Regions from separate parts of the Micromonospora sp. M61 genome, predicted to be linked through region 1. Evidence: riboswitches for the same ligand, from Rfam matches in the RefSeq annotation. Region 1 holds a riboswitch; the other holds the start of a gene.
What was found. Region 1 has a riboswitch for cobalamin ahead of KBX34_RS25205 (ribonucleoside-diphosphate reductase subunit alpha). Riboswitches for the same ligand answer to the same signal wherever they lie in the genome.
Positions count from the first base shown of each region.

Region 2: it holds a riboswitch for cobalamin, as region 1 does, so the genes downstream of both, cobN (cobaltochelatase subunit CobN) here and KBX34_RS25205 (ribonucleoside-diphosphate reductase subunit alpha) in region 1, are expected to answer to the same signal.

Region 1 is NZ_JAGPYA010000052.1:11,002-16,435, forward strand. It holds gene KBX34_RS25185 (ABC transporter substrate-binding protein) at 1-350, shown strand, start outside; gene KBX34_RS25190 (ATP-binding cassette domain-containing protein) at 350-1,168, shown strand; gene KBX34_RS25195 (FadR/GntR family transcriptional regulator) at 1,194-1,916, opposite strand; gene KBX34_RS25200 (enolase C-terminal domain-like protein) at 1,925-3,319, opposite strand; cobalamin riboswitch at 3,690-3,907, shown strand; gene KBX34_RS25205 (ribonucleoside-diphosphate reductase subunit alpha) at 4,099-5,434, shown strand, end outside.
Region 2 is NZ_JAGPYA010000011.1:107,176-112,609, forward strand. It holds gene cobN (cobaltochelatase subunit CobN) at 1-3,230, opposite strand, end outside; gene KBX34_RS08960 (hypothetical protein) at 3,291-3,503, shown strand; cobalamin riboswitch at 3,566-3,695, opposite strand; gene KBX34_RS08965 (hypothetical protein) at 4,047-4,214, shown strand; gene KBX34_RS08970 (hypothetical protein) at 4,226-4,561, opposite strand; gene KBX34_RS08975 (RNA polymerase sigma factor) at 4,662-5,273, shown strand; gene KBX34_RS08980 (hypothetical protein) at 5,266-5,434, shown strand, end outside.

The DNA.
Region 1 (5,434 bases):
CCGCCAACCCCAACCTCGCGGGCGTCTTCGCTGCCAACGAGCCGAGTGTGCTCGGCGCCGCGCAGGCCATCCAGGCGGCCGGCAAGTCCGGCAAGGTGGTCATCATCGGGTGGGACGCCGCCCCGGACGAGATCGCCGGGGTACGCAGCGGCCAGATCTCCGCGCTGGTCGTGCAGAACCCGTTCAAGATGGGCTACTTCGGCGTCGACAAGATGGTCAAGCACCTGCGGGACAAGGCGCCGCTGGCGTCGGCCGACACCGGCGTCACGTTCGTCACCAAGGAGAACATCGACTCCGCGGAGATCAAGGCGGTGCTCGAGCCCAGCTGCGCCAACCCCCCGGTGCAGTGATGGGTACGACCCCGACGGCCACCGCCGACAGCGACCGGCAGCCCACCCCCGACGAGCCGCCGGTCCTCGAAGCCCGTGGCATCGTCAAGCGGTTCGGGCACGTCGAGGCGTTGCGCGGCGCCGACTTCACTGTCCACCGGGGTGAGGTCGTCGCGCTGATCGGCGACAACGGCGCCGGGAAGAGCACCCTCATCAAGACGCTGTCCGGTGTGCACCCGCCCGACGAGGGCGAGATCCGGGTCGGTGGTCGTCCCGTCCGGTTCTCCACCCCGGTCGACGCCCGGCGCGCCGGGGTGGAGACCGTCTACCAGGACCTCGCCGTCGCCGACGACCTCAGCGTGGCCGCCAACCTGTACCTCGGGCGGGAGATCCTGCGCTCCGGGCCGCTGGGTCGGCTCGGGCTGCTCGACAAGCGCGCGATGCGGCTGGGCGCCGCCGCCGCCCTTGACGAACTGGGCGTACGGATCCCGCGGGTCACCACCCCGATCGCGATGTTGTCCGGTGGGCAACGGCAGTGCGTCGCGGTGGCCCGCGCCATCATCTGGGCGACCAACGTGGTCATCCTCGACGAGCCCACCGCCGCACTCGGTGTCGTCCAGACCGGGCGGGTGCTCGACGTGGTCCGGCGCGCCCGCGACGCCGGCATGTCGGTGGTGCTGGTGAGCCACAACATGCCGCAGGTGCTCGAGATCGCCGACCGGGTCGAGGTGCTGCGCCTCGGTCGGCGGGCGGCCCGACTGCGCGCCGACGAGGTCACCACCGACGACCTGGTGGCGGCCATGACCGGGAGCACCAGTGTGGAACGCGACGAGCGGTGACCGTGGCCGTCGACCGCGTGGGCGGTCACGACCGCGCGGTGTCGGAGCCGGCCTCGGCGTCGTCGGGCAACCCGTACAACGACTCCTCCACCCCGATCAGGTGGTTGGCCATCCGGATACGGGCCCGCTCCGGGTCACGTGCCGCAAGGGCCTTGAGGATCGCCACGTGTTCGTCGTGGGTGCGCCGGTCCGCGCCTTCCTCGTGCAGGCTCCGCCACAGCCGGCCCCGCACGGTGCGCCCGGCGAACGCCTCGATCAACCCGATGAGCACCGGATTCTCGGCGTGCACCGCGATGATCCGGTGGAAGGCGATGTCGATCTCGAGGATGCGCTCGTGGTCCTGCGGTGACTGGCCGACCATCCGGGCCGCCTCGGCGAGCAGGTCACCGGCCTGGGCGAGGGCCTCGTCGGTCATCCTGGTCGCCGCCAGTTGGGCGGCCTCGCACTCCAGCAGTCGCCGGACGGTGTGGATGTGCCGGGGGTCGCCCTGGCCCTGGAAGTCCACCACGAAACCCATCGGGGCCAGCAGTTGCGGCGCGTCGAGGTTGGTGACGTAGGTGCCGTCACCCTGACGGATGTTGACGATGCCGAGGATCGACAGAGCCGACATGCCCTCGCGCAGCGAGCCGCGCGAAACGCCGAGCGACTCGGCGAGGTCCTTCTCGATGGGCAGTCGGTCCCCGGGCTTGAACTGCCCTTCGAGGATCATCCGCTTGATGCCGTTCACCACTTCGTCGGTGCGCGACATGACACCCCCTAGCGGCCGGCGGGGGTGGCCGTCCCACCCGCGATCACGTACGGCTCCGAGGATGACACGGTAGTCGGGTCCGACGCCGCCCAGTAGTGGCCGTCGGGAAACCGGTAGAGCGCGACCGACTCCTGACGCATCCGGGTGGAGTAGCCGGGCTGGCTGGGCAGGACGTAGCCGCTGCCCGAGCCGGTGTCCCGGACGACGCACGGGTCGGTGAAGTGCTCGTGCAGGTGGTCGACGAACTCGGTGACCCGGTCGGTGAGATCCCCGGAGATCGCGACGTAGTCGAGCACCGACACGTGTTGGACCATCTCGCAGAGCCCGACTCCGCCGGCGTGGGGGCACACCGGCACGTCGAACTTCGCGGCGAGGAGCAGCACGGCGACGATCTCGTTGATGCTGGCCAGCCGACCGGTGTCCAGCTGGCAGAAGTCGATGGCCCCGGCCTGGAACAGCTGCTTGAACATCACCCGGTTGTGACAGTGCTCGCCGGTGGCCACGCCGATGGGAGCGACAGCGCGGCGGATGGCCGCGTGGCCCAGGATGTCGTCGGGACTGGTCGGCTCCTCGATCCACAGGGGTGTGAACTGGGCGAGGGCGTTGACCCACTCGATGGCCTGACCGACGTCCCAGACCTGGTTGGCGTCGATCATCAGGTTGCGGTGCGGGCCGAGGATCTCCCGGGCGATGCCGCAGCGGCGGATGTCGTCGTCGAGGTTGGCGCCCACCTTGAGCTTGACGTACCCGTAGCCGGCGTCCACCGCCTCCTGGCAGAGCCGGCGCAGCTTGTCGTCGCCGTAGCCGAGCCAGCCGGCCGAGGTGGTGTAGGCGGGGTAGCCGGTGCGGTCGAGCTCGGCGAGGCGGTCGGCCCTGGTGCTCTCCTTGGCCCGCAGGATGGCCAGTGCCTCGTCCCGGGTCAGCGCGTCGGACAGGTAGCGCAGGTCCGCGATGTCGACGAGTTGCTCGGGGGACATGTCGACGAGCAGTCGCCACAGCGGCTTCCCGGCGAGCCGGGCGACCAGGTCCCATGAGGCGTTCAACACGGCGGCGAGGGAGAGGTGGACGACGCCCTTCTCCGGCCCGAGCCACCGCAGTTGGCTGTCGGAGGTGAGGAGTCGGTAGACCGCGCCCATGTCCGTGGCCATCGTCGCCACGTCCAGGCCGACCAGAAGCTGCGCCTGGTGCACCGCGGCGGCGGCGACGATGTCGTTGCCTCGACCGATGGTGAAAGTCAGCCCGTGACCCGCGAGCGGCACGCCCACGCTGTCGACACCGTCGGTGTGCAGGATGACGTACGCCGCCGAGTAGTCGCCGTCCTTGTTCATGGCGTCGGACCCGTCGGCGGTCAGTGAGGTGGGAAAACGGACGTCCTCGACGGTGACGGCGGTGATCTGCGGCATGCGCTCCTCGCCCGGCTAGGCAAAAGATCGGATGATCACCCGGAGTATACGGAGGGCGGTTCTGACGCGTCAACGACCTTGATCCACCCTGAAGGACGGACATCCATCGTCTCGGGGCCGTCGAGCCTGGTCAATGTCCGAACCTGATCCACTGTGCCCATTGGCGCGATACATCAAATCTTTGCCGGTGTCGGCGGCCCGTGGGTCGCGTCGTGCCGTCAGTCGCACCGCCTGCGGCTGCTGCTGCCATCGACGCGCCTCGCCGGCCGGGACGAACCCGCCCCGGTGTGGCTGGTGATCACCGTCACCGGCCCGGCCGCGACACGCCGGGACCGACATGTGGGGTGTGACAACGCCTGCATCCCTATATATGGTGTCGAGCGCAGCTGGTTCGACCGCTCATCCGGTGCGGTCGAGGCAAGAGGGAACCCGGTGGAAATCCGGGACTGTCCCGCAGCGGTGAGTGGGAACGACCGCCGTCATCAGCACTGGGCCACCAAGCGGCCTGGGAAGCGACGGCCAGTAGGAGACCGGCCAGCCCGGTTGTGCCCACGAGTCCGAAGACCTGCCAGCGCGCCGCGTACCCGCACCCGGGTGGGCGGCGGTCCGAGGCCGCGTGGGACGGCTGACGCCACCTGACCCACGCCGTGCCGGCGTGGCGTCCGTCGGTGTCTGTCTCCTCGCGTCCGGACCACCAGGTCTCGAACTCCGAGGAGCGAGTGGTGACAGTCACCGAGGTAGTCCCCGTCAGCGGCGACGCGACAGTGCGGCGGACGCCGATGCAGGTCCGCAAGCGCAACGGCGCCACCGAACCCGTGGACGTGAACAAGATCGTCCGGGCGGTCGAGCGGTGGGCCGACGACCTGACCGATGTCGATCCGATGCGCGTCGCCACCCGCACCATCAGCGGCCTGTACGACGGCGCGACGACGGCAGAGCTGGACCGGCTGTCCATCCAGACCGCGGCCGAGATGATCGGCGAGGAGCCGCAATACTCGCGCCTCGCCGCCCGGCTGCTGGCCGGTTACGTCGACAAGGAGGTGCGTCGGCAGGGCATCACCTCGTTCAGCGCGGCGATCCGGGTCGGCCACGCCGAGGGCCTGATCGGAGACGACACCGCCGCGTTCGTCGCCGCACACGCCACGATGCTCGACGCCGCCGTCGATCCGGACGGCGACCGGCGATTCGAGTACTTCGGCCTGCGTACGGTGGCCGACCGGTACCTGCTGCGCCACCCCACCAGCAGGCTGGTGCTGGAGACCCCGCAGTACTGGCTGCTGCGGGTGGCCTGTGGTCTGTCCACCACGCCCGACGAGGCGACCGGCTTCTACCGGCTGATGTCCAGCCTGGCCTACCTGCCCAGCTCGCCGACCCTGTTCAACTCCGGCACCCGGCACACCCAGATGTCCTCCTGCTATCTGGTCGACTCCCCGCTCGACGAATTGGACTCGATCTACCAGCGGTACGCCCAGGTCGCCAACCTGTCCAAGTTCGCCGGCGGCATCGGCATCGCGTACTCCCGGGTCCGGTCCCGGGGCGCGCTGATCCGCGGCACCAACGGGCAGTCCAACGGGATCGTGCCGTGGCTGCGCACGCTGGACGCGAGCGTCGCCGCGGTCAACCAGGGTGGCCGGCGCAAGGGCGCGGCCTGCGTCTACCTGGAGCCGTGGCACCCGGACATCGAGGAGTTCCTGCAACTGCGCGACAACACCGGCGAGGACGCCCGACGCACCCACAACCTGAACCTCGCCAACTGGGTCCCCGACGAGTTCATGCGCCGGGTCGAGGCCGACGAGATGTGGTCGCTGTTCGACCCGCACGAGGTGCCCGAGCTGCCCGACCTGTGGGGTGAGCGGTTCGACGCCGCATACCGCGAGGCCGAGGCGCAGGGCCGCTACGTGCGGCAGGTCCCGGCCAGGGAGCTGTACGGGAAGATGATGCGGACCCTGGCCCAGACCGGCAACGGGTGGATGACCTTCAAGGACGCCGCCAACCGCTTGTGCAACCAGACCGCCGAGCCGGGCAACGTGGTGCACCTGTCCAACCTCTGCACCGAGATCGTCGAGGTGTCCAGCGACGCCGAGACCGCCGTGTGCAACCTCGGTTCGGTGAACC
Region 2 (5,434 bases), on a different contig from region 1:
TGACGGACCATCGCCACCATCCCGCCGTGGTACTGGAAGTAGTCGTCCGAGTCGACGATGTCGTGCTCGCGGGTGTCCTGGTTCTTCACCGCCACCGCGATCCGGGCGAAGGAGCGTTCCATGTCGGCGCGCGCCTCCCGTCCGTCCAGGCCCCGGCCGTAGGCGTAGCCGCCCCACACCGCGTACACCTCGGCCAGGTCCGCGTCGCTGCGCCAGGTCCGCGCGTCGATCAGGGGCAGCAGGCCCGCGCCGTACGCCCCGGGCTTCGAGCCGAAGATCCGGGCGGTCGCGCGCCGCTCGTCACCGTGCTCGGCGAGGTCCGCGGCGACGTGCGCCCGCAGGTAGTTCTCCTCGTCCGGCTCGTCCAGGGCGGCGACCCGCCGCACGGCATCGTCGAGCAGCGCCACCACGTGCGGAAACGCGTCGCGGAAGAACCCGGAGATGCGCACTGTCACGTCGATGCGCGGCCGGCCCAACTCGGCGGTCGGCACCACCTCGATGCCGGTGACGCGCCGGGACCGCTCGTCCCACACCGGCCGGCAACCCAGCAACGCGAGCACCTCGGCGATGTCGTCGCCCTGGGTGCGCATCGCGCTGGTGCCCCACACGGTCAAACCCACCGAGCGGGGGTACGCCCCGGTGTCGGCGAGGTGCCGGGCGAGCAGCGAGTCCGCGAGGGCCACCCCGACGTCCCAGGCGTTGCGGCTGGGGATGGCCTTGGGGTCGACGGAGTAGAAGTTGCGGCCGGTGGGCAGCACGTTGACCAGGCCCCGGGTGGGTGAACCGGACGGGCCGGGCGGCACGAACCGGCCGTCGAGCGCGCCGAGGGTGTTGGTCAGCTCGTCGGTGGTCCGGTCCAGCCGGGGCACCAGCTCGGTGGCGGCGAAGTGCAGCACGGCGGCGACGTCCGGGATCGGCTGGCCGGTCACCTCCGCCACCACCGCGTCGACGGCCTCGGCGTCCCAGCCGAGCGTCTCCATCTCGATGACCAACCGCCGGGCGAGGGCCTCGATCAGGTCGACGGCGTCGGCGGCGGTGCCGGCCGGCCCGTCCACCACGTCGGTCAGCGCCACCGGGAGGGCGATCCGCTGCCCGGGCGACGCGAGCAGCGCCTGCTCGTCAAGCCCGTACGCGACGGCGAGCGCCTGCCGCAGGCCGGGCAGGGCGCGGGCGCCACCCCAGATCTGGGGGGCGCGCAGCACAGCGAGGACCAGGTTGACCCGGGGTTCACCGGTGGGTGCGTCGGCGAGGACGTGCAGACCGTCGCGGATCTGCACGTCCTTGACCTCGCAGAGGTACCCGTCCAGGTGCAGCACGAACTCGTCGAAGTCGTCCTCGTCGGGCATCGCCTCGGCGTGCAGGTCGTGGTGCAGCTCGGCGGCGCGTACGAGGTCCCAGATCTGCGCCCGCACGGTGGGCACCTTGGCCGGGTCGAGGGCCTGCACTGTGGCGTACTCGTCGAGCAGTTGTTCCAGTTTGGCCAGGTCGCCGTAGGTCTCGGCGCGGGCCATTGGCGGCACCAGGTGGTCGATCACCACGGCGTGCGCCCGGCGCTTGGCCTGGGTGCCCTCGCCGGGGTCGTTGACGATGAACGGGTAGACCAGCGGCAGGTCGGCGAGGACCGCGTCGGGCGCGCAGTCGGCGGCCAGTCCGAGGCCCTTGCCGGGCAGCCATTCGAGGGTGCCGTGTTTGCCCAGGTGCACCACGGCGTCCGCGCCGAAGCCGCCGTCGGCGACCGGGGCCGCCAGCCAGCGGTACGCGGCCAGATAGTGGTGACTCGGCGGCAGGTCCGGGTCGTGGTAGATGGCGATCGGGTTCTCCCCGAAGCCGCGGGGCGGCTGGATGAGCAGCACCACGTTGCCGAAGCGCAGCCCGGCGAGCACGATGTCGCCGCTCTCGGTGTAGAGCTGGCCGGGCGGCTCACCCCAGTGTTCCCGCATCCGTTCGCGCAGCTCGGTCGGGACCTGGTCGAACCAGCGCCGGTACGTCGGCCCCGGTATCCGGGCCTCGGCGGCGGCCAACTGCTCCGGGGTGAGCCATTCCACGTCGTGACCGCCGGCGGCGATCAGCGCGTGGATCAGCGCGTCGCCGTCCTCGGGCGGTGGAGCGTCACCCAGGTCGTAACCCGCCTCGGCTAGTGCGGCGAACAGGCGGACCGCCGAGACCGGGGTGTCCAGCCCGACGGCGTTGCCGACCCGGGAGTGCTTGGTCGGGTACGAGCTGAGGACGACGGCGACCCGCTTGTCGGCGTTGGGCACGTACCGTATCCGGGCGTGGCGCACGGCGATCCCGGCGACCCGGGCGGCCCGCTCGGCGTCGGCGGCATAGACCGAGAGCCCGTCGGCGTCGATCCGCTTGAACGAGAACGGCACGCTGACGATCCGGCCGTCGAACTCGGGGATGGCCACCTGCATCGCCGCGTCCAACGGGGACAGTCCGGCGTCGCTGCCGGCCCACTGCTCACGGGTGCTGGTCAGGCAGAGCGCCTGGATGATCGGCACGTCCAGGGCGGCCAGGGCGCCCACGTCCCAGGCGTCCTCGTCGCCGCCCCCGGACGCGTCCGCGGCGACCGCGCCGCCGGCCGCGAGCACGGTGACCAGCAGCGCGTCGCAGCGGGCGAAGAGCCCGAGCGGGCCCGCGCCCGTGGTCAGGCCCCGCAGCGAGCCGCAGAAGATCGGCAGCGGGTTGCCGCCGGCTTTGTGGACCGCGTCCGCGAGCACGTCGACGAAACCGGTGTTGCCGGCGAGCGCGTGCGCCCGGTAGAAGACGATCCCCACTGTGGGCCGGTCCGGGTCGGCGGGGTGTTCGCCGTGCACGCCGTACGCCGGGGTCGGTGCGGGCGGGGCGAACCCCTCGCCGGTGAGCAGCACCGTGTCGGAGAGGAACCGGGCCAACTGCGCGAGGTTGTCCGGGCCGCCCTCCACCAGGTAGGCCAGCGCCTGGGTGACGACCCCGGACGGCACTGTGGAGATGGCCATCAGCTCCGCGTCGGGCAGCGTCTCGCCGCCCAGCACGACCGTCGGCACGCCGGTGGCGAGCACCGCGGCGAGGCCGTCCGGCCAGGCCTGTCGGCCGCCGAGCAGGCGTACGACGACGAGGTCGACCCCGTTGAGCAGGGCGGGCACCTCGTCGGCGGCGACCCGGGCGGGGTTGGCCAGCAGGTAGTCGGCGCCGCTGGCGCGGGCGGCCAGCAGATCGGTGTCGGCGGTGGAGAGCAGCAGGATGCGCACGGCAGGCTCCGGAGAGTGACGCCCTGGCCGCCACGGAGGCGACCTGGACGAAGCGGGTGGGTGCGGCGTCAGCCGGCACGACGGCGCGGCCGGCTCGCCGACGCGGACGTCGGGGCCGGTCAGCGCCGGGCGCTCAGCTCAGCGGGCCCGGTGGTCGACGCGGGCGACCTGGAGCACGCCGACGAGGCCGGCCCGGAGCATGCTGGTCCGGCCGGTCGTGGGTGCGGTGTGGCGTCCGCGATGCGGGTCATGACGATGATCGTCGATGAATGAGACGCCGTGCGCCATCGGGTCCTCCTCGGGTGTCCACGCCCTGGGGTACGTCCCGACGGCCGAAGTATCCTGGCTTCCGGATCGACGCTCTCCCCCGGCCTTCCAACCGCAGACACACGGCCGTGACTCACGAGGGGGGATCGCTCCCCGGTGACAGTGGCGGGACCGCGTCGGAATCGCACCGACTTCCTTCACTGCCGTCAGGCCGCGAATGCTGCCACACCGCCGCGCCGCCGGTCAACGCCGACCCCGGCGCTGTCAAGCGGGTGCCAATCATCGGTTTCCACCGATTGGTGCGACCTCGAATCCGCACGCCGTAATGCCCCGGGTCAATGCGCGACGCCCTTTGCTCTGCTTACCTATGTGCACCAGTGACGCTCCGTGTCTGGTGCAGATAGGTAAGCAGAGCAAAGGGAGGTAGCACCTACCCTGGCCTGCGCCGATCGTCCGAGGGTGCGGTGGCATGCGGCACCCTCACCTAGGATCGGCGACCACCGGAGCAGCGTCCGCGATCAATCCCGGGAGTCGATCACCATCGTCGCCATGCGATTCCACCACCTCGCCGGCCGTGTCTGGTTCTGCCCAGGCGATCCGGACCCGGAGGCGGTCCAGGCCGGCGTCGCCGTCGTGGCCGACGAGCGCGGCAGTGTGATGATCGACGCCGAGTCGATGACGCTTGAGCAGGCCCGCTCAGCCGTCGAGGCCGCCTGAACAGACGAGCCTCAGCGGGCGTGCCGTTCCGGGTGGGCCCGGCTCCAGGTGCGCATCCGTTCCGGGTAGCCGGTGCGCGCCGCCTCGTACAGCGGCACCGCGTGCTTGCGGGCGATGGACCCCGCCGCCCGCGGCGTGCCGGTACGACGACGGATCCACTCGCCGTCGTGGGCGATCGCCACCACTGTGGTGTCCGTCGCGGTGGTCTCCGGCTCCAGGTAGAACTCCACCCCCCGCCGGCTGGCGACGAACTCCTCCAGCGCCGCGAGATCCTCGCGGGTCGCCTCCCGGTCCAGCTTCGTCGGGGTCGCCTCGGCACCCCGCGACCGGCGGTTGAACCAGCTCATGACCAGCTCCTCTCCTCGACGCCCCTCCAGTGCAGCACCGAATCCTGGCAATACGCTGCACGCCGGATGGGAGACAGCTGGCCCGCGTCGAAAGAGACGGGTGGAACCACCGGGGCGTACGCGGTGTCATGAGTGTGATCCGAACGGAGGCCTCCCCCTGGACGACGACGCTCTCGTCACCCGCGCTCGGGCCGGTGACCTGGAGGCGTACGACCTCCTGGTCGCCCGGCACACCGCGTCCGCACACCGGACGGCGGTGCTGCTCGGCGCGGGATCGGACTCCGAGGACGTCATCCAGGAGGCGTTCGTGAAGGCGTACCGCAAGCTGTCCCGTTACCGGGGCGAGTCGTCCTTCCGGTCGTGGCTACTCGCGATCGTCGCCAACGAGACCCGCAACCTGCACCGGTCCCGCGGCCGGCGGGACGGGCTCGTCCTGCGGGCCGCGGCGGCGGATCCGACGGCCGAGATCGCCGAGGACGGGGCGGTCGACGCCGTCCTCGCCGGGGAGCGCCGCGCCTCACTGGTGCAGGCCCTGCGTCAACTACCGGTACGCGACCGCGAGGTGATCGTCTGCCGGTTCTTCCTCGACCTCAGCGAGGAGGAGACGGTGGCGGCACTGGGCTGGCCCCGGGGCACTGTGAAGTCGCGCACTTCCCGGGCGCTGGCGAAGCTTCGCGGCCTGCTCGACCGTGAGGAGGTCCGGCATGGGTGACCTCGAACGGGAGCTGCGCGACCTCTCCGCCTGGCTGGAGACACCCGACGCGCCGGACGTGACCGCTCGCGTCCGCGTACGCCTCGACAGGCCGGCGCGCCGGTGGCGTCCGCTTGCCGCGGCGGCGCTCGTCGCCGTGGTCGTGGCGGTGGTGCCCCCGA